DNA from 2 places in the Halomonas qinghailakensis genome. Region 2 is predicted to be linked to the other one. Evidence: riboswitches for the same ligand, from Rfam matches in the RefSeq annotation. Region 2 holds a riboswitch; the other holds the start of a gene.

Region 1 (11,709 bases), 1.3 Mb from region 2:
TCAAAAAGTCAGGCGCTTTCCTGCCGGGCATTCGCCCCGGCGAGCAGACCGCTCGCTATATCGATAAAGTAATGACTCGTCTTACTTTGTTCGGTGCCTTGTATATCACTGCGGTTTCCTTGATGCCCCAGTTCCTGATAGTCGCTTGGAACGTGCCGTTTTTCTTCGGTGGTACCTCGCTTCTAATCGTGGTTGTGGTCATCATGGACTTCATGGCCCAGGTGCAGTCGCATCTCATGTCGCATCAATATGACTCGGTGATGAAGAAGTCCAACCTGAAAGGCTACGGTAGCGGCGGCATCACGCGCTGAGGCGCGCCGTTGCGATTTGGAGAGAACGATGAAAGTTCGAGCTTCCGTAAAGAAGATGTGCCGTAACTGTAAGATCATTCGTCGCAATGGCGCTGTCCGCGTCATTTGCATCGAACCGCGGCACAAGCAGCGCCAGGGTTAATTCCTGGGTTGTTTTTAAGCGGGTGCCGGCATACCCCTTGCCATAAGGCTTATAAAGGGGTATGCTGTTGCGCCTTTTGTAGATGAATAAACGAGCAAGCCGCTCAAATTTCGGAGTAAGCTGATGGCCCGTATTGCAGGCGTCAATATCCCGGACAACAAGCATGCGGCGATCTCGCTGACCTATATCTTCGGGATTGGCCGTACCCGCGCACAGCACGTTTGTGCTGCTGCCGGTATCGCGCCTACTGCCAAGATCCAGGATCTATCTAGCGATGAGCTTGATACCCTGCGTTCTGAAGTTGGCAAGTACACCGTAGAAGGCGACCTTCGTCGTGATGTTACGCTTAATATTAAGCGTCTCATGGACTTAGGCTGCTACCGTGGTCTGCGTCATCGTCGTAGTCTTCCGCTGCGTGGTCAGCGGACTAAGACTAACGCGCGTACCCGTAAGGGCCCGCGTAAGCCGATCCGCAAATAATACGCAGGCTCTTTAATAGAGAGTTGACGTAAAGACAGGAATAGACATCAACATGGCTAACCCGCGTAGTAACCGTAAAAAGGTTAAAAAGCAGGTAGTGGACGCCGTAGCGCACATCCACGCTTCTTTTAACAACACGATCGTGACGATCACAGACCGCCAGGGCAATGCTCTTTCATGGGCAACTGCCGGTGGTTCGGGTTTTCGTGGTTCTCGTAAGAGCACCCCGTTCGCTGCTCAAGTGGCAAGTGAACGTGCAGCAACTGCTGCAGCCGAGTATGGTGTGAAAAACGTAGACGTGCTGGTCAAAGGCCCCGGTCCTGGCCGTGAATCCGCTGTGCGCGCTCTCAATGCCGCCGGCTTCCGCGTGCAAAGCATCATTGACGCGACGCCCATTCCCCACAATGGCTGCCGTCCGCCTAAGAAACGCCGCGTTTAAGGAGACAGATTCATGGCTCGTTATATTGGACCGAAGTGCAAACTGTCTCGTCGTGAAGGCACCGATCTCTTTTTAAAGAGTGGCGTGACTCCCTTCGAGAAAAAGTGTAAATCCGAGCAAATCCCGGGTGTACACGGCCAGCGTCGTCAGCGTCTTTCCGACTACGGCTTGCAGCTTCGCGAGAAGCAAAAAGTACGCCGTATGTATGGCGTACTCGAAAAGCAGTTCCGCAACTATTACAAAGAAGCCGCTCGCCTGAAAGGTGCGACTGGTGAAGTATTGTTGCAGTTGCTTGAATCCCGACTGGATAACGTCGTCTACCGCATGGGCTTTGGCTCGACTCGCTCTGAAGCGCGTCAGCTGGTCAGCCACAAGGCGATTTCTGTGAACGGCCGTACTGTTAACGTTGCTTCTTATCAAGTGAAGCCCGGTGACGTTGTAGCTGTTCGCGAAAAGGCGAAGAACCAAGCACGTATTCAACACTCGTTGACCATTGCGGCCAACCGTGGCGACATCGCTTGGATCGAAATCGACGCCAAGAAGATGGAAGGCACTTTCAAGGCTCTGCCTGAACGCGGTGACCTGACTGCCGACATCAACGAAAACCTGATCGTCGAGCTGTACTCCAAGTAAGCAGTTTGATTTACATTTCTGCTTCTTGAGACCTGGGCGGGGTAGCAAAGCTAACCGCCCAGATGCTCTTGAGTAGTGTGCTCTAGAGTACTCAGTATCCGTTTGGCAGCCTGAAAGGTGTTCATATGCAGCGTTCAGTGACAGAGTTTCTTCGCCCTCGCGACATCAAGGTCGAAGAAATCAGCGCACATCATGCCAAAATCGTTCTCGAACCGTTCGAGCGCGGCTTTGGTCACACCCTGGGGAATGCACTTCGTCGCATTCTGCTTTCGTCTATGCCCGGCGCTGCCGTGGTAGAGGCTGAAATTGCCGGTGTAGAGCACGAATACAGTGCACTCGAAGGGGTGCAGGAAGATGTCATCGAAATCCTCCTGAACTTGAAAGATGTTGCGATCAAGATGCACAGCCGCGACGAGGCGGTGCTCTCGCTGAACAAGCAGGGCCCAGCTGTCGTCACCGCTGGCGACATTGCGCTTGATCATAGCGTCGAAATCGTCAACCCGGATCACGTCATTGCTCATGTCAATGAAGGTGCCGAGCTGAAAATTCAGCTTAAGGTAGCGCTGGGTCGTGGTTACGAACCGGCTGACGCTCGTGGCTCTGATGAGGAGACACGTGCAATTGGCCGCCTGCAGCTGGATGCCACCTTCAGCCCTGTTCGGCGTGTTTCCTATTCGGTTGAAGCCGCTCGTGTTGAGCAGCGTACCGACCTCGATAAGCTAATTATCGATCTGGAAACCGACGGTACACTGGATCCGGAAGAGGCTATCCGTCGCAGTGCGACCATTCTGCAAGAGCAGCTGGCCGCCTTCGTCGACCTGGAAGCTGACAAAGAACAGGAAGTCGAAGAGGAAGAGGATCTTGTTGATCCTATCCTATTGCGCCCCGTAGACGATCTTGAGTTGACAGTTCGCAGCGCTAACTGCCTAAAAGCCGAGAATATTTATTATATTGGTGATCTGATCCAGCGCACTGAAGTTGAGCTGCTGAAGACACCTAATCTTGGTAAAAAGTCTTTGAATGAAATCAAAGATGTACTGGCAGCGCGTGGCTTGTCCCTCGGTATGCGGCTGGAAAATTGGCCACCCGCTAGCCTGAAGGACGACAAGGCCTCCGCGTGAGTGTCGACTCGAGTCCCAGTTTGGTAAGGAATTACAACCATGCGTCATCGTAAGAGTGGTCGTCATCTGAATCGTACCAGCTCGCATCGTCAGGCCATGTTTAAGAACATGTCTGTCTCGCTGGTCGAACATGAAGTCATTAAGACAACCCTGCCTAAGGCCAAGGAACTGCGTCGCGTTATCGAGCCGCTGATTACCTTAGCTAAGCAGGATAGCGTTGCAAACCGTCGTTTGGCATTTTCCCGTACGCGCTCTAAAGAAGCCGTCGGCAAATTGTTCAACGAGTTAGGTCCGCGTTATGCCGAGCGTCCGGGTGGCTACATCCGTATTCTCAAGTGCGGTTTCCGCACAGGCGACAACGCACCTATGGCGTTCGTTGAGCTAGTAGATCGCCCGGTTGTTGAAGAAGCAGCGGCAGAAGAGTAAGTTTCTCTGCGTTGTCACTCAGCAAGAATGAAAACCGACCCCCTTAGGGTCGGTTTTTTTTGGTCTATTCATTGTGTTTCCAAGCGATATACTGCTTAGTTAATTCACTTGCCGAGTTACCGTGCTAGTCTTAGATCGTTAAAGTGTGCTAATCAGGACATTCGCAGGCAAGGCGACATCACGCCAAATAAGAAAGGGGCATGTATGGCAACAAGGGGAATGTACTCAACAAAAGTCGCGTGTTGGTGGCTTCCATTGTCTCTGATGGTATTGCTGTTGGGGATTGCGACAGCTGCCCAGGCAAATCCGCGCTATGCGGGTATCGTGGTAGATCTGGAAAACGGGGAAGTTTTGTACGCCGAGAATGCCGATGAGCGTCGCTATCCTGCATCGTTAACCAAGATGATGACGCTGTACCTTACGTTTGAAGCATTGGAAAGCGGCGAACTTCGTTTAGATCAGCCGCTGCCGGTGTCTGCTCAAGCTGCAGCAATGCCAGCCACTAAATTGTGGTTATCGGCAGGTAGTACTATTCCTGTAGATACTGCTATACGTGCGTTAGCAGTGCGGTCAGCGAATGATGTCGCTGTCGTAGTAGCCGAAGCGTTAGGAGGAAGCGAACAACGCTTTGGGGCAATAATGACAGATAAAGCTCGTGAATTGGGAATGAATGCCACTACCTTTCGTAATGCCTCTGGTCTGCCTGATGATCAACAGGTAACGACTGCTCGAGATATGCTGACCCTCTCCGTTCGAGTGATGAAAGACTTTCCTCAGTACTATCACTATTTTGGGCTGCAAGAATTTACTTATCGCGGTACCCGCCATACCAGCCATAACCGTTTAGTGAAAAACTACCCAGGGGCAGATGGCCTTAAAACCGGCTTTATCCGTGCATCGGGTTTTAACGTGGCGACAACGGCTGTTCACGACGGTCGTCGTTTGGTGGGAATTGTAATGGGGGGCTTTAGTGGGGCGTCTCGAGATACTCATATGGCTAACCTATTAGACCGTAGCTTTGCACGTGCAGCCCTACGAGACCAGCAGACATGGCTGGCGAATACCAATTTTTCTAGCGAATATATGGCTTTTTCTGGTCCTGTTGCTCGCCCCCTTTCTCGGCCTGTAACAACGCCACCTGCAGCTAGTCGTCCCGTACTGGCGAGTGACGGCACTACTAGGAATGATTTAACCGCGACCAGGTTGTCCCCTTTACCAGCTTCTTCTACGCCGTCTGTCGAAGTTGAAGAGCGCCTTTCACGCTCAATGGAAGAAGCGGCGGAAGCATCTACAACCAATGCCCCAGACCCACTTGCTGCTTTTCTTGAACGTGAGCGAGAGCTTGCCGGAGTGCCCCAGGGAGCAATCTCCTCAGATAGCTGGGGCATTCAGGTAGGGGCTTTTAGCCAAGCGGCACGCGCTGAGCAACTGGCACGTCAAGCAGCTCAACGACTACCCCATGAAGTGGGTGGACGTGTTGCTATCGATGCGCTAGAGGGCCAAACAACAGTATTCCGCGCTAGGGTCGTGGCACTGGATGAACCGCGTGCAAGGCGTGCCTGTAGGTCGTTAAAGGCGCAGGGTATGGAGTGCATGGTGGTCAACGCAAGCTTATAAAGCCACACGACAATCGCGACCCCGCCAGTGTCCCATTGGCGGGGTTTTTTATTAGTGTTGAATTCCGCTAGATAGTGTCTGGAAAGTAAGGAGAGCATCGTGACTACGTCGTTAAAAGGCATTCTCTGTATGTGCTTGGGGGTGCTGTTCTTAGCGTTGGGTGATGCGGTGTCGAAATGGCTAGGTGAAGTGCATTCGCCGTTACAGATTATTTTCTTTCGTACCTTAGTGTCATTACCGTTAATTGCACTCTTGGCTTATTTCTCAGGTGGATTACGCAAGCTGCGTACCGCGCGGCCTCGTGTGCATTTGTTAAGAGGGCTAATTTACACTGCCACCATGGTCTGCTTTGTTTGGGGGCTAACGCTGATGCCGCTTGCCGAAGCCACAGCGATTGCATTTGTAGCGCCGTTGTTTGTCACGCTGCTGTCGGTGCCACTGCTTGGTGAGCGTATTGATCCACCGGTACTGATAGCATCGTTAGTTGGTTTTGTTGGTGTATTAATCGTGGTTCGCCCAGGTGGTGGCGCGTTTCAGGTGGGCGCGCTGACCCTTCTGGGGGCGGCAGTTTTCTATGCATTGCTGATGATTACTGCGCGTCGCTATGGTGCTCGGGAGCACCTATGGGCAATGGTATTTTATATGACGTTAGTACCTTTTTTACTGACAACTATTAGCTTGCCCTGGGTGTGGCAGACCCCGCAGCCCTGGCACTGGTTGGGTTTTTTAGCCGCCGGTGTATTAGGTATCGGAGCCACCGCATTTATTACCTTAGCCTTTCGCTTTGCCCCAGCGGCTATTGCAGCACCGTTTGATTACACGGCCATGCTGTGGGCGGTACTGTTGGGTTGGTGGTTCTGGGGAGAACTGCCTGACCTATGGGTATGGGTGGGCAGTGCGCTGATTATGGGCAGCGGGCTAGCGATTGCCTACCATGACCGCCGTACGACGCTGAAGCGTCGCCCAACTGCGTAAACGTGTTGGCCGCTGGGTGAGCAACAGCGTTGTTACCTCTAAGGGTTATCAAACAACTGATTACGGCTACTTTTTGATCTGGATCATCAAAGTTGGTAGCTGGGCAAGACAGAGGGCTTGAGCTGGTTATAATCCGCCACTCTCATCATAAGCGCTCCTGCGCCATCGTCCTGACAACGGTGACTATCTATGCAAGCTCCTGAATTACTCTCGCCTGCCGGTACTTTTAAAAATATGCGTTACGCGTTTGCCTATGGGGCTGATGCGGTGTACGCAGGTCAACCTCGCTATTCACTTCGGGTGCGCAACAACGATTTTAAAGTCGATAATTTGCATCGTGGTATTGACTACGCCCACGCGCGAGGCAAGAAGTTCTACGTTGCTTCTAACATTGCCCCACATAACAGCAAATTGAAAACGTACCTGCGGGATATGGAGCCAGTCATTGAGGCGGGGCCGGATGCGCTGATCATGTCAGACCCGGGACTGATTATGATGATTCGCGATCGCTGGCCGGATCAAGAGATTCATCTTTCGGTGCAATCTAACGTGGTGAACTGGGCCGCTGCGCAATTCTGGCAGCGCCAAGGTATCAGCCGCATTATTTTATCTCGGGAGTTATCCCTTGAAGAAATAGGTGAAATTCGTGCCGAGTGCCCTGGCCTAGAGATCGAAACCTTTGTTCACGGTGCGCTATGTATCGCTTATTCTGGGCGCTGCCTGCTATCGGGCTATTTTAACCACCGTGACCCCAATCAAGGTACCTGCACCAATGCATGCCGTTGGAAGTACAACACGATAGCGGCTACCCAAGATGAGACAGGCGACCTGATACCTGCCGGTGTTAGCACGTCTGCCGCCGACCAAGACGAGCTCTCGGCGCTAATTGAAGACGTTACTCGCCCCGGTAAATTAATGCCGGTGTACGAAGATGAACACGGCACCTACATTATGAACTCGAAGGATCTGCGTGCGGTACAGCACGTAGCGCGCCTGACAGAAATGGGTGTGGCATCGCTAAAGATCGAAGGGCGGACAAAGTCCCACTACTATGTTGCACGCACCGCACAGGTTTACCGCCGAGCAATTGACGATGCCGTGGCTGGCCGTCCCTTTAATATGGGGCTAATGGATGAGCTTGAAAACCTAGCCAACAGGGGGTACACCGAAGGCTTCTATCGGCGCCATGTACACGATGAATTTCAGAGCTATGAGCAGGGCAGCTCTATCGGTGTCCACCAACAGTTTGTCGGTGAAGTATTGGGCTACGATCCCGTGCGTGGCTGGCTAGACATTGAGGTGAAAAACCGCTTTGAAATAGGCGATGGCATGGAGCTGATGCTGCCAAGTGGAAACCACCGTTTTGTGCTTGACCATATTGAGAATACCCGCGGCGAAGCCCAAAAGGCCGCTCCTGGCTCTGGGCACCGGGTACGTATCCCAATGCCAGGCGTCAGCATCCCTCCTGAACAGCTAGAGTTTGCGCTTTTAATGCGCGACCTCAAGCCAGCAGGATCTATTGCCGCGGTTCAACTCGGCGTACCTGCTGCTTAAATTATCCTTAAGATCACGCACAGTTGTTGCGTGGTCTTAAGAGACCCGTTAAGAGCGTCGTTAGGAAGATGGTTACAAGCGGTCGTGGAAAAAGGCCTGCGCGGCTAAGCGTGGGTCTGGCTGACCACAAATAGCAGAAATAACCGCAATACCGTTTGCCCCAGCGGCTTTCACTTGAGCCATGTGTTCAGCTTTTAGTCCACCAATCGCGACACTGGGGAGTTGGCAAGCATTAGCAAGCCATGCCAGCCCATCAAAGCCAATTGGCTGGGCGTGATCTTGTTTGCTGCCAGTTGCAAAGACGGGCCCTAAACCGACGTAATTGAGCAGTTCGACGGGAGCTTCCTGAAGTTGGGCAGGGGTGTTAATCGAAAGCCCAATAATGGCGTGCTGGCCGAGAGTGTTTCGCGCTTCTTGAACAGCCGTGTCGCTTTGCCCGACATGTAAGCCATCAGCTTGGCTGGCTAACGCCACGTTCAGACGATCGTTAATAATCAGTGGAACGCCACTACCTGATAACATCGCTTTGAGGCGTTTGGCCTGGGCGATCATTTGCTCGTCACTCGCGTATTTATCGCGTAGCTGCACCATGGTAATGCCGCCTTGTATAGCCGCTTCGACCGTCTTTTCAAGGCCAAATTCGGCGCATAGCTCAGCATCAGTAATGAGATAGAGCGAAAGATCAAACGGCATGCACTGCCTCCAATTGAGCAAAAGTTGAGAGATCGTCGGGCGTTAACTGATAGAGCGTATCCAACAGCGCCACCTGGAAACTACCAGGGCCTTGAGCCTGCTTACCTGCGCGACTGCCCGCTATGCTAAAACATGCTAAGGCGGCCAAACTGGCCTCCAACGGCTGCTCGTGATTGGCGGCCACAAAGCTTGCCACTAGCGCACTCAGTCCACAGCCTAAGGTAGTCACGCGGGGCATTAACGGGTGACCACCTTTAAGCCGATAATGATGGGTGCCGTCAGTGATGACATCTGTCTCACCGGTAACCGCGACGACGCAACGATGTTGTTGTGCTAGCGCAATGGCTGCGGTCGTGGCTTCTTGAGAACTGGTGGTGGCATCAACGCCTCGCCCCAGGCTAGCCAAACCGTTAAGCGCTTGGATTTCCGAGGCGTTGCCGCGAATAACGCTGGGTTGATAAGTCAGCAGCGTCTTGCACAAACGCTGGCGAAAGGTGGTGGCACCAACCGCAACAGGATCGAGCACCCATGGAATATTGTTTTGCTGGGCGGTGCGCGCAGCGATAACCATGGCGTCAGCCCAAGGGGAAGAGAGGGTGCCAATATTGATCGATAGCGCGCCAGAAATAGCGGTGAATTCAGCCACCTCTTCTTGCGCATGTAGCATGGCAGGGGATGCGCCTGTCGCTAATAGCAAATTAGCGGTGCTGTTCATCGCCACGTAGTTGGTAATGCAATGTACCAGTGGTGTCGCAGCGCGCAGAGCGATGAGGTAATCGCCGAGTGGGCGTGAAAGCATAATATCCTCCCGGCAGGGGGAGGTGGTGCAGCCGCACCACGACTCCCTACGCCGGCGTTATCCGGTTCAGGTTCAAAGGGTGCTTCTCAGCCCATTAGTCATGGGCGCCCCTGTCGTGGTAGTACTATCCTTGGCTTAGATCAATCTGTAAAGCCTGAGGGCTTTCGCGCTACTAACTGTCTTAGCTATTAACAGACTACCAGTTAGCTATTAGCTAACAGTTAGCTATTAGCGAAGCGCGATTAGCGAAATGCGATACGTGTACCGTAAGTTAACATTTCATCGGGAGTTATCGCTTTTCCTTCGACACCAATCATTTCATCGCCACACTGGTCTGCAAAGGTAAGCACGCCATGAGTAAGGCCTAATTGGCCTAGAGTATCGCGAATTTCACCAGTGCCCAAAAAGGTACTGACATGGCCTTGGGCATTGGTTAAATCAGAGACACCGTTAGCGTGATGGAAGCGAACTTTATAGATGCCATCCATGGATTCGACTTCCACAATAGGCGAAAAGCCATTCTGTATGGCGCGGGCCAACTGCTTGAGTGTTAGATGGTCGCCGAGGGTCATATCAATCGCAGTCATGACAAACTCCAAGTGGATACCGTTAGTAAGGCATCACAGTGTTCTCTAGAGGAATGCTACAAGCGAAGTTAGTAAAGGTAATTAAGTTTTGTAAAAATACACACTAGAGTGTAGAAGGTTTGCATAGAAATTCCAGGATTCGAAGCGAAAGCACTTAATGAACAGCATCCAGTGCATGCTGCTGCAGCTTGATGAATGGAATAATCTCTAATGTTTTCTCATGAGTGCCAGACAATAACACTGGTGGAGCCAAGCCAACTTGTGCAGCTTCCTGCCAACGGTTGGCACAGACACACCAGCGGTCGCCGGGCTGCAGGCCTGGAAACCCATATTCTGGGCGTGGAGTCACTAGGTCGTTGCCTTGAGCTCTTGAAAACGTTAAAAATTCTTCGGTTACCATCGCGCATACTGAGTGCGTACCGACATCATCGGGCCCTGTACGACAAAAGCCATCGCGGTAAAAACCGGTTTTAGGGTCATGGCAGCAGGGCGTTAATGGTTCACCTAGCACATTGCGATCACGAGACATAGTGGCTCCTCTGGCATAGGGCGGGCTAAGCTAAGGGCTAGCTAAACGATGCCCACCTTTTAAATAGTGAAACAGCATGATGAGGTAAGGTAGTGCATCAGGTGCTGATAGACTACGTACGTAAAAGCTTACGTACTTAAAAACGTCTGTACTTAAAAGCTTACGAATTATTGAAAGTGGTCAAAGTTTTGTACAGGTTGTAGGGTTCGTCAACGTATTTTATGAATATGAAATAGGAGAGGTTATGTCGTTTCAAGGCGAACAACATCCCGGTGTCGCATCCGCTGCGCCGCAAACCCAAGGGTTTCGCTTAAATCATACGATGCTGCGGGTAAAAGATCCCGAACGCGCGCTAGCGTTTTACTCCACGGTCTTTGGCATGCAGGTGCTACGTCGATTGGATTTTGAAGAGATGCAGTTTTCGCTCTACTTTCTAGCCAATATGGAAGACAGCGATAATGTACCGGAAGACCTTCAAGCCCGTACTGCTTGGACCTTCAGTCAGAAAGGCTTGTTAGAGTTAACGCATAACTGGGGCACCGAGGATCAGCAAGATTTTGCCTATCACGACGGTAACGCAGAACCCCAAGGGTTTGGTCATATTTGCTTTAGCGTGCCTGACCTAGAAGCCGCTCAAGCATGGTTCGACGAGCATCAGGTGACGTTCGTTAAGCGCGCGGATCAGGGCAAGATGAAAGACGTTATTTTTGTCAAAGATGCAGACGGCTACTGGATCGAGGTGATTCAGGCAGACCGTATGGCTGATAAGGGCGACTAACATGGCCCACTTGCTGTTTCGGTTGCGCCACGTGACAGATGAAGAAGCGATGGAAGTACGCCAGCTGCTAGATGAGCAGGGCTTTGATGTGTATGAAACCCAGGCGGGGTTTTTTCGCCTGGGTGTCGATGCCATTTGGCTGCGTAACACCGCACAACGCGAGGCTGCCGAAGCAGCGTTGGCAGCGTATCAGGAAAACCGCCAAGCCAACGCACGGCGCGCCCATGAAGAAGCCGTTGCTAGTGGCAATGCCCCTACGTTATGGCGGCGCTTTCTCGCCCACCCCGTGCAAGTCTTATTGGTGATGGTTGCCGTGATACTGATTGCGTTATTGACGCTGCTACCGTTTATTGGCTTAGTAAATTAGCGGCGGCTAAATGGCCGCGCTTTAAATAAAGCTGCACGCCTTCGCTACCTGCTTGCAACTGAGGTGCCGCACCCACCGGGAAGCGACACCAACTGCCAGTCGCGTACTCCTGCCCATCACTAAGAACAGCACCTTCCAACACAAATAGCTCTAAACCGCCGCTAAGCGTTGGATAAGACACCGTTGTATCGGCCTCCCAGCGTTCTAGGCTGACTCGTTCAGGACCGTACTGTTCTGAGCTATAGGTGTGTAGCATTT
Region 2 (11,709 bases):
ATGGTCGCGGTCATTCTCGGGAAGGGGCTGCTGCTGAACGGCTTCTCCTTCTGGGTGGCTCAGGCTGGGGTGAAGGCTTTGACCGTGGCGCTCGGTGCTACTTAAACGATGTTGCTCAGCATGACGTCTAGCGACTTCGCCGTGAATATCACCAATTTCCGGTCGTGGCGCGAACAGTGACTCAGGCTGGGGCTGCTCTTCAGGATCGGCCCAGGGCAGCGCAGAAAGCGGTAGACGCAGGCCCATAGGTGAGTCGCCAGGCACCAAAAATAAATGATCGCGTTTGAGTGGCCAGCGCCCACTTTCCCAGCGATGGGATTGGGAAACTGAATGACGCAGTGGCAAGGCATAACCAACGACTGCCGCTAAATCTTGCTCAAGTAGCCGTGCCAGACGGCGGCGTTCGGCATCATCTTTTAAATCGGCTTTGCGCGGATCGATACTGACCGGGAGCGTTTGCTCTTTCCAAAGATAGTAGTAGGCGTCTTCGAAAGCGGGTATCCAGTAATGTGGGGCTATGCCTAGACGTTCGCTAAGCGCCTGGGTAAACCGCTGTGCCATGGCATCATCAACCGCTACTTTTGGGGCGCCCTCCATGCAGGCAAGCCATTTGGCGTCACGCCAAAGCGGTACGCCATCTTTACGCCAGTAACATGCTAGCGCCCAGCGGGGCAGCGGCTCGCCGGGGTACCATTTACCCTGCTGCTGCTGAATGACGCTGCCAGGAGCATAAGCTTCCTGCAAACGGCTCAGGAGCACTTCGGCGCGTTCACGTTTATGGTCACCAAGCGCCTCAATGTTCCACTGTGGGCTTTCCATGTCATCAACGGAAACAAACGTAGGTTCGCCGCCCATGGTCAGGCGGACGTCTTGCTTATTAAGCTCCTTATCAACCTGGTCGCCCAGCTGCAAAATTTCCTGCCACTGCTGCTCACTGTAGGGCTTAGTGACGCGCGGGTCTTCGTGGATACGCTCGATGCGCATTTCCACACTAAACTCTACCTCGCATTTATCAGAAAAACCGGTAATCGCGGCGGCACTACCGGTTGTCGGCGTGGCTGCAAGGGGAATATGGCCTTCTCCAGCAAAGAGGCCAGACGTTGGGTCTAAGCCAACCCAGCCCGCGCCGGGCAGAAAAACTTCTGTCCAGGCGTGCAGGTCGGTGAAGTCGACCTCTGTGCCACTTGGGCCATCAAGTGCTTTGACATCAGGCGCTAGCTGAATCAAATAACCCGATACAAAGCGGGCGGCAAGCCCCAAGTGCCGCAGAATCTGAACCAGAAGCCAGGCACTGTCGCGACAGGAGCCGCTGGCCAGGGTCAATGTCTCTTCGCAGCTCTGAACGCCCGGCTCCATACGCACCAGATAGCTGATGTCGTTCTGAAGGCGCTGATTAAGGGCCACTAAAAAATCAACGCTGACAGTGGGCTCCCTGGGAACTTCTTCAAGCCACGCCATCAGCTTTGGGCCTGCCTCAGTAACTTCAAGATAAGGCCCCAGTTCTTTGCTGAGTTCTTCTGGATAGGCAAACGGGATTTTTTGTGCGATGTCGTCGAGGAAAAAATCAAACGGGTTGATAACGGTCATTGGGGCGATAAGTTCGACCGCAATGGTTAGTTCTTTGCGAGGCTCTGGAAACACAATGCGGGCATTAAAGTTGCCAAAGGGGTCTTGCTGCCAGTTTAGATAGTGATCATTACCAGAAATATTCAGCGAATAGGCATCGATATGGGTTCGGCAATGAGGTGCTGGGCGCAAACGAACAACATGGGGTGACAACTTCACCGGACGGTCAAAGTGATAAGTAGTTCGGTGATACAAGGCAACACGAATGGTCATAAGCCACCCTCTGGGTTAAGTCTATATCAACCGATTCGTCATTAAGACGCCTCGATAAAAAGAGCTAAGTTACGGCAGTATCGTTGTAGTTAGGTTTTTTTGCAGCTGCAAAATTAACTAAGCCGTTTAAGAAGTGTGAAAAACATAAAATGCACCATTAGGGTTAGTGGTGCGCACTATTTTGGTGCTTTTGTTTGTGGCTTTAAGTGAGCGTTCAGCTATTCACTAAAAGTAACGGTTCAGTAGAGGGGGCATTAGAGGGATTAGCAGCGTGTTATTAGCAGTGTTGTTATAAGCAGCATTGTTATTAGTAGCGTAGTTATTAGTAGCGTAGTTATTAGTAGCGCTGCCAGTAGTAGTAGCGTCGCTAGTAGACGGTGGGCGAGGGTGCGTATTGAAAGCATCCTTTTAACGTTGAAATAGCGAAAAAGATGGTATGCATTTTGCGTGCTTATATGTGAAGAGAACTGCGTAGATCGCGCGGGGCTAGGCCTGCACTACGTAAGAGGAAGTTGCCGCTTCCACCATTGCGCCAGGAGAGCGCCCATGAGCCAAGTGAATTGGAATAACTATGCGTGCCGTGACTATTACGATGAGTTACTAGCGGCGCCAGGCAAGCCACGAGCCTCGGCTGATGAGCTGTGTAATATGTTGGCAAGGTTTAGTGCAGAGGAGTTGGCAGAGCGTAAAACCGCAGCAGAAATTGCCATTCGCACCATGGGGATTACCTTTACCGTTTATTCAGAAGGCGCCATGATTGATCGCGCTTGGCCTTTTGATATTGTGCCGCGAATTATTCCTGCCAGTGAGTGGCGTAAAACTGAAGCGGGTTTAAAACAACGCGTGCAAGCGCTTAATCTATTTATTGATGATCTTTATCACGATCAAAAAGTAATTAAAGACAAAGTGTTACCTGCTGAAGTGTTGGCGCAATCGGTTAACTTCCGCCCCCAGTGTGTTGGTATCAACCCTCCTCATGGCATTTGGGCGCATATTTGCGGGTCAGACTTAGTGCGTGGCGGTGATGGCACGCTTTATGTACTAGAAGACAATTTGCGTATTCCCTCTGGGGTTTCGTACATGCTGGAAAATCGTAATGTAACCAAGCGTGTGCTGCCTGAGCTTTTTGCATCTGGCAAAATTCTTCCCGTAGACGACTACGTTGCCCAGCTATATGACATGTTAGCGTCGATGTCGCCTCGCCCAGGTGACGACCCTCAAGTGGTAGTGCTAACGCCTGGTATCTATAACTCCGCCTACTTTGAACATGCGTATCTTGCTCAGCAAATGGGAGTTGAGTTAGTGCAAGGTAGCGACTTGCTGGTCGATGACGACGACGTGGTTTATATGCGGACTGTGGAAGGGTTGCGCCGTGTCGATGTGATTTATCGTCGTGTAGACGACGAGTTTCTCGATCCTGAAGCGTTTAATCCAGATTCAATGCTTGGGGTGGCCGGCCTAATGCGCGCTTGGCGGGCGGGGAAAGTAGCGCTTGCCAATGCCCCTGGGGCGGGAGTCGCCGACGATAAAGTCGTGTACGCCTTTGTCCCTGAGATCATTCGTTACTATCTAGACCAAGAACCGCTGCTGCCAAACGTACCAAGTTATTTATGTATGTTTGAAGATGATCGCAAGTATGTGTTGGAGCATTTGGATGAGTTGGTGGTGAAGCCAGCAAATGAATCCGGCGGCTATGGCATGTTGATAGGCCCTCGTTCTACTAAAGAAACTCGCGATGAGTTTGCACGCTTAATTAAAGCCAATCCCCGTAACTATATGGCACAGCCAACGCTGGCACTTTCGACGACGCCGACGCTGGCTAACGGCTTGCCCCAGCCGCGCCACGTAGACCTTCGCCCATTTATTCTTTCTGGGCCGGAAACCCACGTCACCACTGGTGGCTTGACCCGGGTCGCCCTGGTGGAGGGCTCACTGGTGGTTAACTCTTCTCAAGGGGGCGGCAGTAAAGATACTTGGATTGTTGAAACCGATGAGAACGCGGCAGTTGCCGCTGAGCAGGAAGGAGTCTAGCGCCATGCTGTCACGCGTTGCTGAAAACCTCTACTGGATGGCGCGTTACATCGAACGGGCCGAAGATACTGCTCGGTTGCTGAGTGTTAATAGCCACCTAATGCTGGATCTGCCGCGTCACTTGCCCCTGGGCTGGGCGCCGTTAATTGAAATGACCGGCACGTTGGAAGCGTTTAATGAGCGCCATTCAAGTTTTGATGAGCGTAGCGTGGTGCACTTTCTGTGTGCAGACGCGCAAAATGGCAGCTCTATTCTTGCCGCCTTAGCGAGCGCTAGGGAAAACCTGCGTACCACTCGTGATGTCGTGCCAAGAGAGATCTGGGAAGAGGTCAATCAACTCTATTTGAGTGTTGCAGATCATGCCGAAAATGGCGTTAGTCCGCGGCGCCGCGACACCTTTTTGAAAAGTGTAATTCGCGGCTGCCAGACATTGACAGGCTTAATAGAAGGTACGCTAAGCCATGGGCCTGCTCGCACCTTCATCAAGTTAGGTCGCCATTTAGAGCGGGCAGATATGACGACCCGAATTGTCGATGTTCGGTCCGCCAGTTTGCTGCCGCAAAATCCAGAGGAACTGCTGCCGTTTGAAAATTTGCAGTGGATGAGCGTGCTGAAGTCGCTCACTGCTTACCAAATGTACCGGCAGCAAGTCCGTTTGCGGGTGCGTGGGCCTGACGTGCTGCGCTTTTTGCTGCAGGACCCCCACCTACCACGCTCTATTGCCTGCAGCCTGGAAACGGTGGGGCACGAGCTACAGCTGTTACCCAGGCAAGACCGAGCGGCGGCAACGGTGTCGCTTGTGCGAGCCGATGTGGTCGACGCCGACATTCAGGCGTTGGCTCACTCCCCCAGCAAACTACATGCGTTTGTGGATGAACTGCAGATTGGTTTCGCGGCGATTCACGACACGCTAAGCGCAACCTATTTTGTCAACAGTGATGGCGTTCCCCGCGTGACCCAGCGCCAGTCGCAAAGCCACGCAGGAGAGCACGACAACGATTAACGGTTGTTAAGTACGGGGGCTGGCGTTCGCATTAAGAATCAGTTGATGCAGATACGTCAGCTTCTGTCTCACCGCCGGGGCAATGACGCTCGGTGCTAAATCCAGCAGTCCCATATCACGATTGAGTTCGTTTACGGCCATGCCTACCTGATGGAATGCTCGTAACATGCTGTCTAATGTGCCGTTGTGTTCGGTGCGGGAAAGCCCCATATGACGCGCTGTATCGAGCACAGCGACCATATCTAAGTAGTACGCAAAGGTTTCCGCAAAGTCTTCCCATGGGTGCATCGAGGCGTAGGCAGAAATAAACTGTGTTGACCAATCAGCAGGCGTTCCCTGTTGGTAATACCGTTCTAAGGCATCACCGTAGGTAGGGTTGTTGTGATCTCCGAACACGTGGCGGCAGGTGTCTTCATCGCGTCCTTTTACCAATAAATCCCAATAGTAGTGACCAATTTCATGGCGGAAGTGGCCGATGAGAGTGCGGTGGGACTCATTCATATCAACCCGCAGGCGCTCGCGTTCAACGTCGTCGGCTTCTTTCACGTTGATCGTGATATGACCATTGGCATGGCCGGTGTATATCTTTTCCTGGCTAGCGGTAGAGCGCCAAAGGCCTTGATCGGGCAAGGCATCTGCCATAAACGAAAAGCTAAGCGGAACACGAATGTTTTCACCGTTGACGCCGTAGGGAAGCGTGAGTAAGTCTAATGTGTGAAATAGCCGTCGCTTGGCAGCTTCAAGCGCAGCCCAGCGCTCCCGGTTGCCATTGATAGTTAAGTCGGGAATCACTTCATTAAAGCGGCAGCAGTCGCAAAGCGTATCGGCATGCCCCTCGACCATCACTACCATCCGGTTGCATACATTCTCAACCGCATAGTTATGGCACTTCATTAAGGTGGATCCGCAGTCTGGGTGAGTGCAGCGGTATCCTCCATTTGGTAACGGTTCAAGAGCTACAATAGCTGAGCAGGTTGGGCACCAGCCCACCTCGGATTCGCAGGCCAAGCAATACGTGTTTTCAAAAAAAAGCGGGTTGCCACAGCGACAGCTAAAGGTCTGCATGGATGCCTCCTGGGGTGTTGAACACGTACGCGTCTAAACAACTGGGCACACGTCATTGGCCTGCTGTTAGCCAGCATAGCGAGGGCAGTGCTAGGAGGGAAAGCGTAAATAGTAGTGCTAGGTGAGTTTTATCTTTATCAAGTGGCTAATTGACGTTTACGTCAACTTGCTGCTATACCCTAGGGTTCATATTTACGTCTCATAATAAACATAACGATGAGGAAGGTAGTCATGTCTGTTCGTGAAATCCCTATGTATATCGATGGTCAGCCAGTCATGTCACAAAGCCAGGATTGGCGTGATGTGGTGAACCCGGCGACCCAAGAAGTTGTTGCCCGTGTGCCCTTTTGTACCGCCGAAGAAGTGGAGCGTGCGGTTGCGAGTGCTAAAACAGCATTCAAAGAGTGGCGTAAAGTGCCGCTTGGCAAGCGCATGCGCATTATGCTCAAGCTTCAGGCTCTGATACGGGAAAATACCGCTGAGTTAGCCGCATTGATTACGCAAGAGCATGGTAAAACCTTACCAGATGCCGAAGGCGAGGTAGGGCGCGGTTTAGAGGTAGTTGAACACGCTTGTTCGATTACCTCGCTGCAGCTGGGTGAGCTGGCGGAAAACGCCGCTAATGAAGTCGATGTTTACACCATGCACCAGCCACTGGGCGTTGGCGCGGGCATTACCGCCTTTAACTTTCCGATTATGCTGCCCTGTTTTATGTTCCCGATGGCCATTGCTACGGGCAACACCTTTGTACTGAAGCCTTCGGAACAAGATCCTAGCTCCACAATGCGTCTCGTGGAGCTTGCCCATGAAGCTGGCATACCCGCCGGTGTTTTGAACGTGGTGCATGGTGGTCCGGATGTCGCCAATCAGATCGCCGACCACCAGGATATTAAAGCGCTTTCGTTTATTGGTTCGACCCATGTCGGCTCGCTGCTTTACAACCGTGCTGCAGCTGCAGGCAAGCGTATGCAGTCGATGATGGGGGCTAAAAACCACTGTGTGGTGATGCCGGATGCTAACCGCAGCCAAGCTATTGATAGCCTGCTGGGTTCGGCATTTGGCGCCGCCGGCCAGCGCTGCATGGCTAACTCGGTTGTCGTGCTAGTGGGTGAAGCCCGTGAGTGGCTGAAAGATATTGAGGAAGGCGCGCGCCGAATGAAAGTAGGGCCGGGCACTCAGCGCGATGCAGACCTAGGCCCGCTTGTTTCTCCCCAAGCGAAGGATCGCGTTGAGCGCTTGATTTCGGCGGGTGAAAAAGAGGGCGCTAAACTTCTGGTGGATGGCCGTGGTTGCACGGTAGATGGCTATCCAAACGGTAATTTTGTTGGCCCAACCCTGTTTGCCGATGTGACCGCTGATATGACGGTGTACCGAGAAGAAATTTTCGGCCCCGTACTGTGCGTGGTCAATGTAGAAACACTGGATGACGCGATCGAGTTTATCAACGCTAACCCGAATGGAAATGGTACGTCGATATTTACCAATTCAGGTTGGGTGGCACGGCGTTTTGAAACAGACATTGACGTTGGCCAAATAGGTATCAATGTGCCGATTCCTGTCCCTGTGGCTTACTTTAGCTTTACTGGGTCGCGTGCTTCCAAGCTTGGTGATCTGGGGCCAAACGGCAAACAGGCAATTACGTTCTGGACGCAAACCAAAACGGTTACCGCCCGTTGGTTTGAGCCAGAAAATGTCTCTAGCGGCATCAACAGTACTATTTCCTTAAGCTAACCGTGATCAATAAAGCCCCGTGAAAACGGGGCTTCTTGATGTACGGCGTCGGATGGCATGGCTTCAGAGTAAATAACTTTAGCTTGATAAATAACGGGTTATCTATCTGGAAACAAAGGCAGACTTTCGCGGATAAGTTGCTCAATAGGGCCAAGCTGGCCAGCATGCAGTATCAGCATGGTGGGCACTATTTTTTTGTAGTGGGCCGGGGGCGTTAACAGCGCGAACTCGCCTTCTTCAATATGAAATTCATGGAGTTCTTGGAGGCCCTCAGGCGTTTCGCATTGAGAACAACGGTAATTGTCGTCTTCACCATATACAAGGCGATGATACATTTTGAATAGCGTGTAAATTGCTAAACCACCCGGTAAGGCAGGCCAGCGTGCGGGTATATTGCGCGTCGCTTCCGTAATGATACGTCCTTCTGCCTCTTCTGCCTGGGCAAATAGTTTGGCTAATGGCGCAGTAAGAAGCGAGGTATCTTCGGCTGGTAGTGGTTGACGCTGCTGAGAGGCCTGGGAAAATTCGTTTGTCACTCGGTGTAAGTCTTCTAACGAAGTAAGCGGATAATCAATGTGCTTCAATTCGCTTGGCTCGAAACTGCCGTTTTCCCAACCATGAATGACCCGAAGGGTCATCGGCGACTGTTGCAGGGGCTGTGCAAAGAGGATGTGCAGCATGACTCGAATGTGTAGCTGCCGCTCATCGGTATCGTTGTCGAACGCGCGGTAAGGGTCAGCAAAAAGTGTGTGTAAGCGCCCTGGCGTATGCTCTTTCGCTTCGAAATGCTGCATGTGAGTGTCCCTGTAAGGTGCCATTTTACGCGTTCATTGCGCGGCTTATAGGTTATTGAGTTGTTAAGAGTATGGACAGCGTGAGCCGCGATTGAAAGTCACTTTGTTTAGTATTTTGTTACTGAATAGCGTTCAGTCAGCAGTATAAATGTTTAACCAAAACAAAAATTTAAAACCTGCTTTTAGGAAAAGAGGAACCGCGATGATAAACCCACTTAGCCGTTTCCATGTGCCAGAAACCCTTGACGAACTGCCTGATGATATTCGTGAAGCAATAGTAAATGTTCAAAGCAAGGCGGGCTTTGTACCCAACGTATTTTTAATGTTGGCCCACCGCCCCGATGAGTTTCGCGCGTTTTTTGCGTACCACGATGCGCTAATGGAGCGTGAGTCCGACACGCTCACCAAGGCTGAAAAAGAGATGATTGTGGTAGCCACAAGTGCACGCAATCGTTGTCTTTATTGTGTCGTTGCGCATGGGGCCTTATTGAGAATTTATAGCAAGGACCCGTTAGTAGCAGACAACGTTGCAATTAACCACCTGACCGCAGGACTGAGCGAACGTCATCGCATGATGTTGGATTTTGCAATGCATTGCGGTATTGAAGTGGGTGAGTTCTCTTCCGAATGGCAGGCCAGATTAGAGCAAGTGGGTTTCACGCTGGAAGATTGTTGGGACATTGGTGCCATTGTCGCTTTTTTTGGAATGTCGAACCGATTGGTTACCATGGCAGGCACCCCACCTAATGAAGAGTTCTACTTAATGGGACGCCTACCGCGATCATAAAGGGAAAATAGTAGGAAAAAAGTTACCCACCAAGGCGTTACTCACTGACAGATTTTACTAACGCCCAACCTTTACTAACGAACCACTTTCACCGAGGATAGCGTCTCCATTCACTGTCGCCAGGGGAGCTCCACACTGATGGGCTGAGAATGCGCACTGCGCAGACCCTGGAACCTGATCCGGTTAATACCGGCGGAGGAAGTGCGACATGCCTTACCTAACATCAGCCGTACTGGGTGCGGCACTACTTTGCTTTGCCTTTTTGGGCCTTCGGGCACGCCATGTGCAGGGGTCGCTCGATGACTACGTGACAGCACGCAATTCGCAAACGGCCTCCACGCTGGGGTTCTCATTTTTAGCCTCGGGAATGGGCGCTTGGATTTTGTTTGCACCGCCTGAAATAGGTGCGTTTGTTGGGCCATTAGCGCTCGCAGGCTATGCAATAGGCTCTGCGCTGCCGTTTATTGTCTTAGGGCTTTACGGGCCAAAAATTCGCCGTGCTTTGCCAGAGGGCAGAAGCATTGCTGAATTTGCTGATGCCTGTTATGGCAAAGGCGTGCGTCGCTGGGTATCGCTGGCCTCTGTTGCTTATATGGGCTGTTTTTTAGCGGCGGAACTAACGGCCATCGGCGCGATTACCGCGCTGCTGTCAGAGGTACCTCCGGCGCTGGTGATTATTGGTGTTGCGCTCACAACCTTGGTGTACACGGTGGTTGGTGGGCTACGGGCAAGCCTCGCCACGGATCGCTGGCAAGCGTGGCTTTTGTTGGCCCTGTTAGCAGCTGTTGGCAGCGTTGCCATATGGCGGCTGCCAACCATGCCGAATGACGCAGTGATGCCTTCTATTCCTATCACAAGTGCGCTCAGCGTTGCTCTTACACTTGTCATTGCGGTGACCGCCGCCAATCTTTTCCATCAAGGCTATTGGCAGCGTGTATGGGCTGCCCAGGATGACCAGAGCTTAGGCCGAGGTGCTTGGCTAGGCGGCGGTATGACCGTGTTGGTGGTGATGGTCATTGGCGGTGTCGGCATGATGGCCGCGATGAGTGGAGTGCCACTTGGAGAGCCGCCTATTCCCTTCTTTGCACTGTTAACCGATGCGCCGGTGTGGGTAGCACTGCCCGCCTTAGTGCTGGCTGTCACGTTGGTAACCTCAAGTGTTGATACGCTTCAAAATGGCATCGCGTCGCTGATTGTTGGACGTGGCGGTGAACGGCATACAGCTTCTTTAACGACTGCTCGTTGGATAACGGTCGCCATGATGGTGCCAGTAGTGCTGATTGCGTTGCAGGGGTTGTCGGTACTGCGACTATTCTTAATCGCTGACTTACTGTGCGCTGCCATCGTGGTGCCGGTGCTGCTTGGCCTGTGGCAACGTATGACGCCTCTGGCGGCGATAGGGGGTGGTATGGCAGGGTTGGTAGGAGCAATACTGCCAGGCTGGATAAGTCAGGGAAGTGTCAGCGCGGGTATTATGGCAGCAACGTTCCCCGGCAGTATTCCCACGCTTGGGCCATTTTTAGGGGCGCTTCTGGCGTCTATTGTTGTCAGTGTGACGCTGGCCTATCTGCCTAATCGTCGTCAAAGCGTTAGGCAGTAACGTTAAGCCGTGAACCAAATTAACAGGGACGATGATGATTCGCAGCCTACTAACGATGCCGGATGGCGATGTGCATGAAGGTGATGAATGCCTTATTGATGTTTGGCAGGCAACGCCTGGCAGCCACTTATGGATAGATATGAAAGGCGAGCCAGAAACGCGTGAGCGCCAGTTACTGGAACGTTTTAATTGTCATCCAATGGCCATTCAGGATGCCCACAAGGAGCGTCATCCGCCTAAAATTGAAGAATTTGAGCATCATACATTGATTATCTACCGAGGTATTTCTTCGTTTGATGCCCAGCTCAAGTTCGTGCCTCAACAGGTGTGTTTTTTCATTGGTGAGCACTTTCTGATCACCTTGCATGCCGGTGAAGCGCTCAGCATTGAACGGCTTTTTAATGAGCATGGCAAAACGCTGCTGGCATTATCTCCCGAGCGTGTCGCGCTGAAAATCATGTATACCTCAGCAGGTTTCTATATTGATAGCTTATTGGAATTCGAAACTGAGCTAAGCGACATAGAAGATGAGCTGTTAGAGAATGGTAACGATGTGCTGATGCGAAAAATCACCACCTACCGTTCACGTTTGGTGAAGATGCGCCGTATTTTTAGCTATCATAAGGGCATTACCCAAGAGCTTACAGCCTACGATTACGCTCATCTGCCTCGTGGTGAAAGTGAAACGATGCATGCCATTACGGATGTAGAGGAGCGCTTTGAACGTCTTTATACTTTGACGCAAATGTATTATGACATTTGCGGTGACCTTATCGATGGCTATATTTCGATCTCTTCTCATCAGCTAAATATCACCATGCGTGTATTAACGGTGATTACGGCGATCTTTGTACCGTTA

What was found. Region 2 has a riboswitch for thiamine pyrophosphate ahead of M0220_RS12385 (SLC5/6 family protein). Riboswitches for the same ligand answer to the same signal wherever they lie in the genome.
Region 1: linked by a shared signal. The riboswitch ahead of thiM (hydroxyethylthiazole kinase) and the one ahead of M0220_RS12385 (SLC5/6 family protein) in region 2 are both predicted to bind thiamine pyrophosphate.

The regions. Positions count from the first base shown of each region.
Region 1 is NZ_CP096973.1:1,409,492-1,421,200, reverse strand. It holds gene secY (preprotein translocase subunit SecY) at 1-311, shown strand, start outside; gene rpmJ (50S ribosomal protein L36) at 340-453, shown strand; gene rpsM (30S ribosomal protein S13) at 577-933, shown strand; gene rpsK (30S ribosomal protein S11) at 986-1,372, shown strand; gene rpsD (30S ribosomal protein S4) at 1,385-2,005, shown strand; gene M0220_RS06655 (DNA-directed RNA polymerase subunit alpha) at 2,131-3,126, shown strand; gene rplQ (50S ribosomal protein L17) at 3,166-3,552, shown strand; gene M0220_RS06645 (serine hydrolase) at 3,817-5,169, shown strand; gene M0220_RS06640 (DMT family transporter) at 5,269-6,144, shown strand; gene trhP (prephenate-dependent tRNA uridine(34) hydroxylase TrhP) at 6,334-7,698, shown strand; gene thiE (thiamine phosphate synthase) at 7,771-8,391, opposite strand; gene thiM (hydroxyethylthiazole kinase) at 8,381-9,190, opposite strand; TPP riboswitch at 9,217-9,312, opposite strand; gene M0220_RS06620 (hypothetical protein) at 9,433-9,777, opposite strand; gene M0220_RS06615 (DUF2237 family protein) at 9,932-10,306, opposite strand; gene gloA (lactoylglutathione lyase) at 10,551-11,084, shown strand; gene M0220_RS06605 (DUF6164 family protein) at 11,086-11,451, shown strand; gene M0220_RS06600 (cupin domain-containing protein) at 11,432-11,709, opposite strand, start outside.
Region 2 is NZ_CP096973.1:2,667,227-2,678,935, forward strand. It holds gene M0220_RS12350 (transglutaminase family protein) at 1-1,839, opposite strand, end outside; gene M0220_RS12355 (circularly permuted type 2 ATP-grasp protein) at 2,386-3,870, shown strand; gene M0220_RS12360 (alpha-E domain-containing protein) at 3,875-4,873, shown strand; gene M0220_RS12365 (zinc-binding metallopeptidase family protein) at 4,880-5,938, opposite strand; gene M0220_RS12370 (CoA-acylating methylmalonate-semialdehyde dehydrogenase) at 6,170-7,669, shown strand; gene M0220_RS12375 (hypothetical protein) at 7,768-8,463, opposite strand; gene M0220_RS12380 (peroxidase-related enzyme) at 8,666-9,250, shown strand; TPP riboswitch at 9,362-9,469, shown strand; gene M0220_RS12385 (SLC5/6 family protein) at 9,459-10,850, shown strand; gene M0220_RS12390 (magnesium transporter CorA family protein) at 10,885-11,709, shown strand, end outside.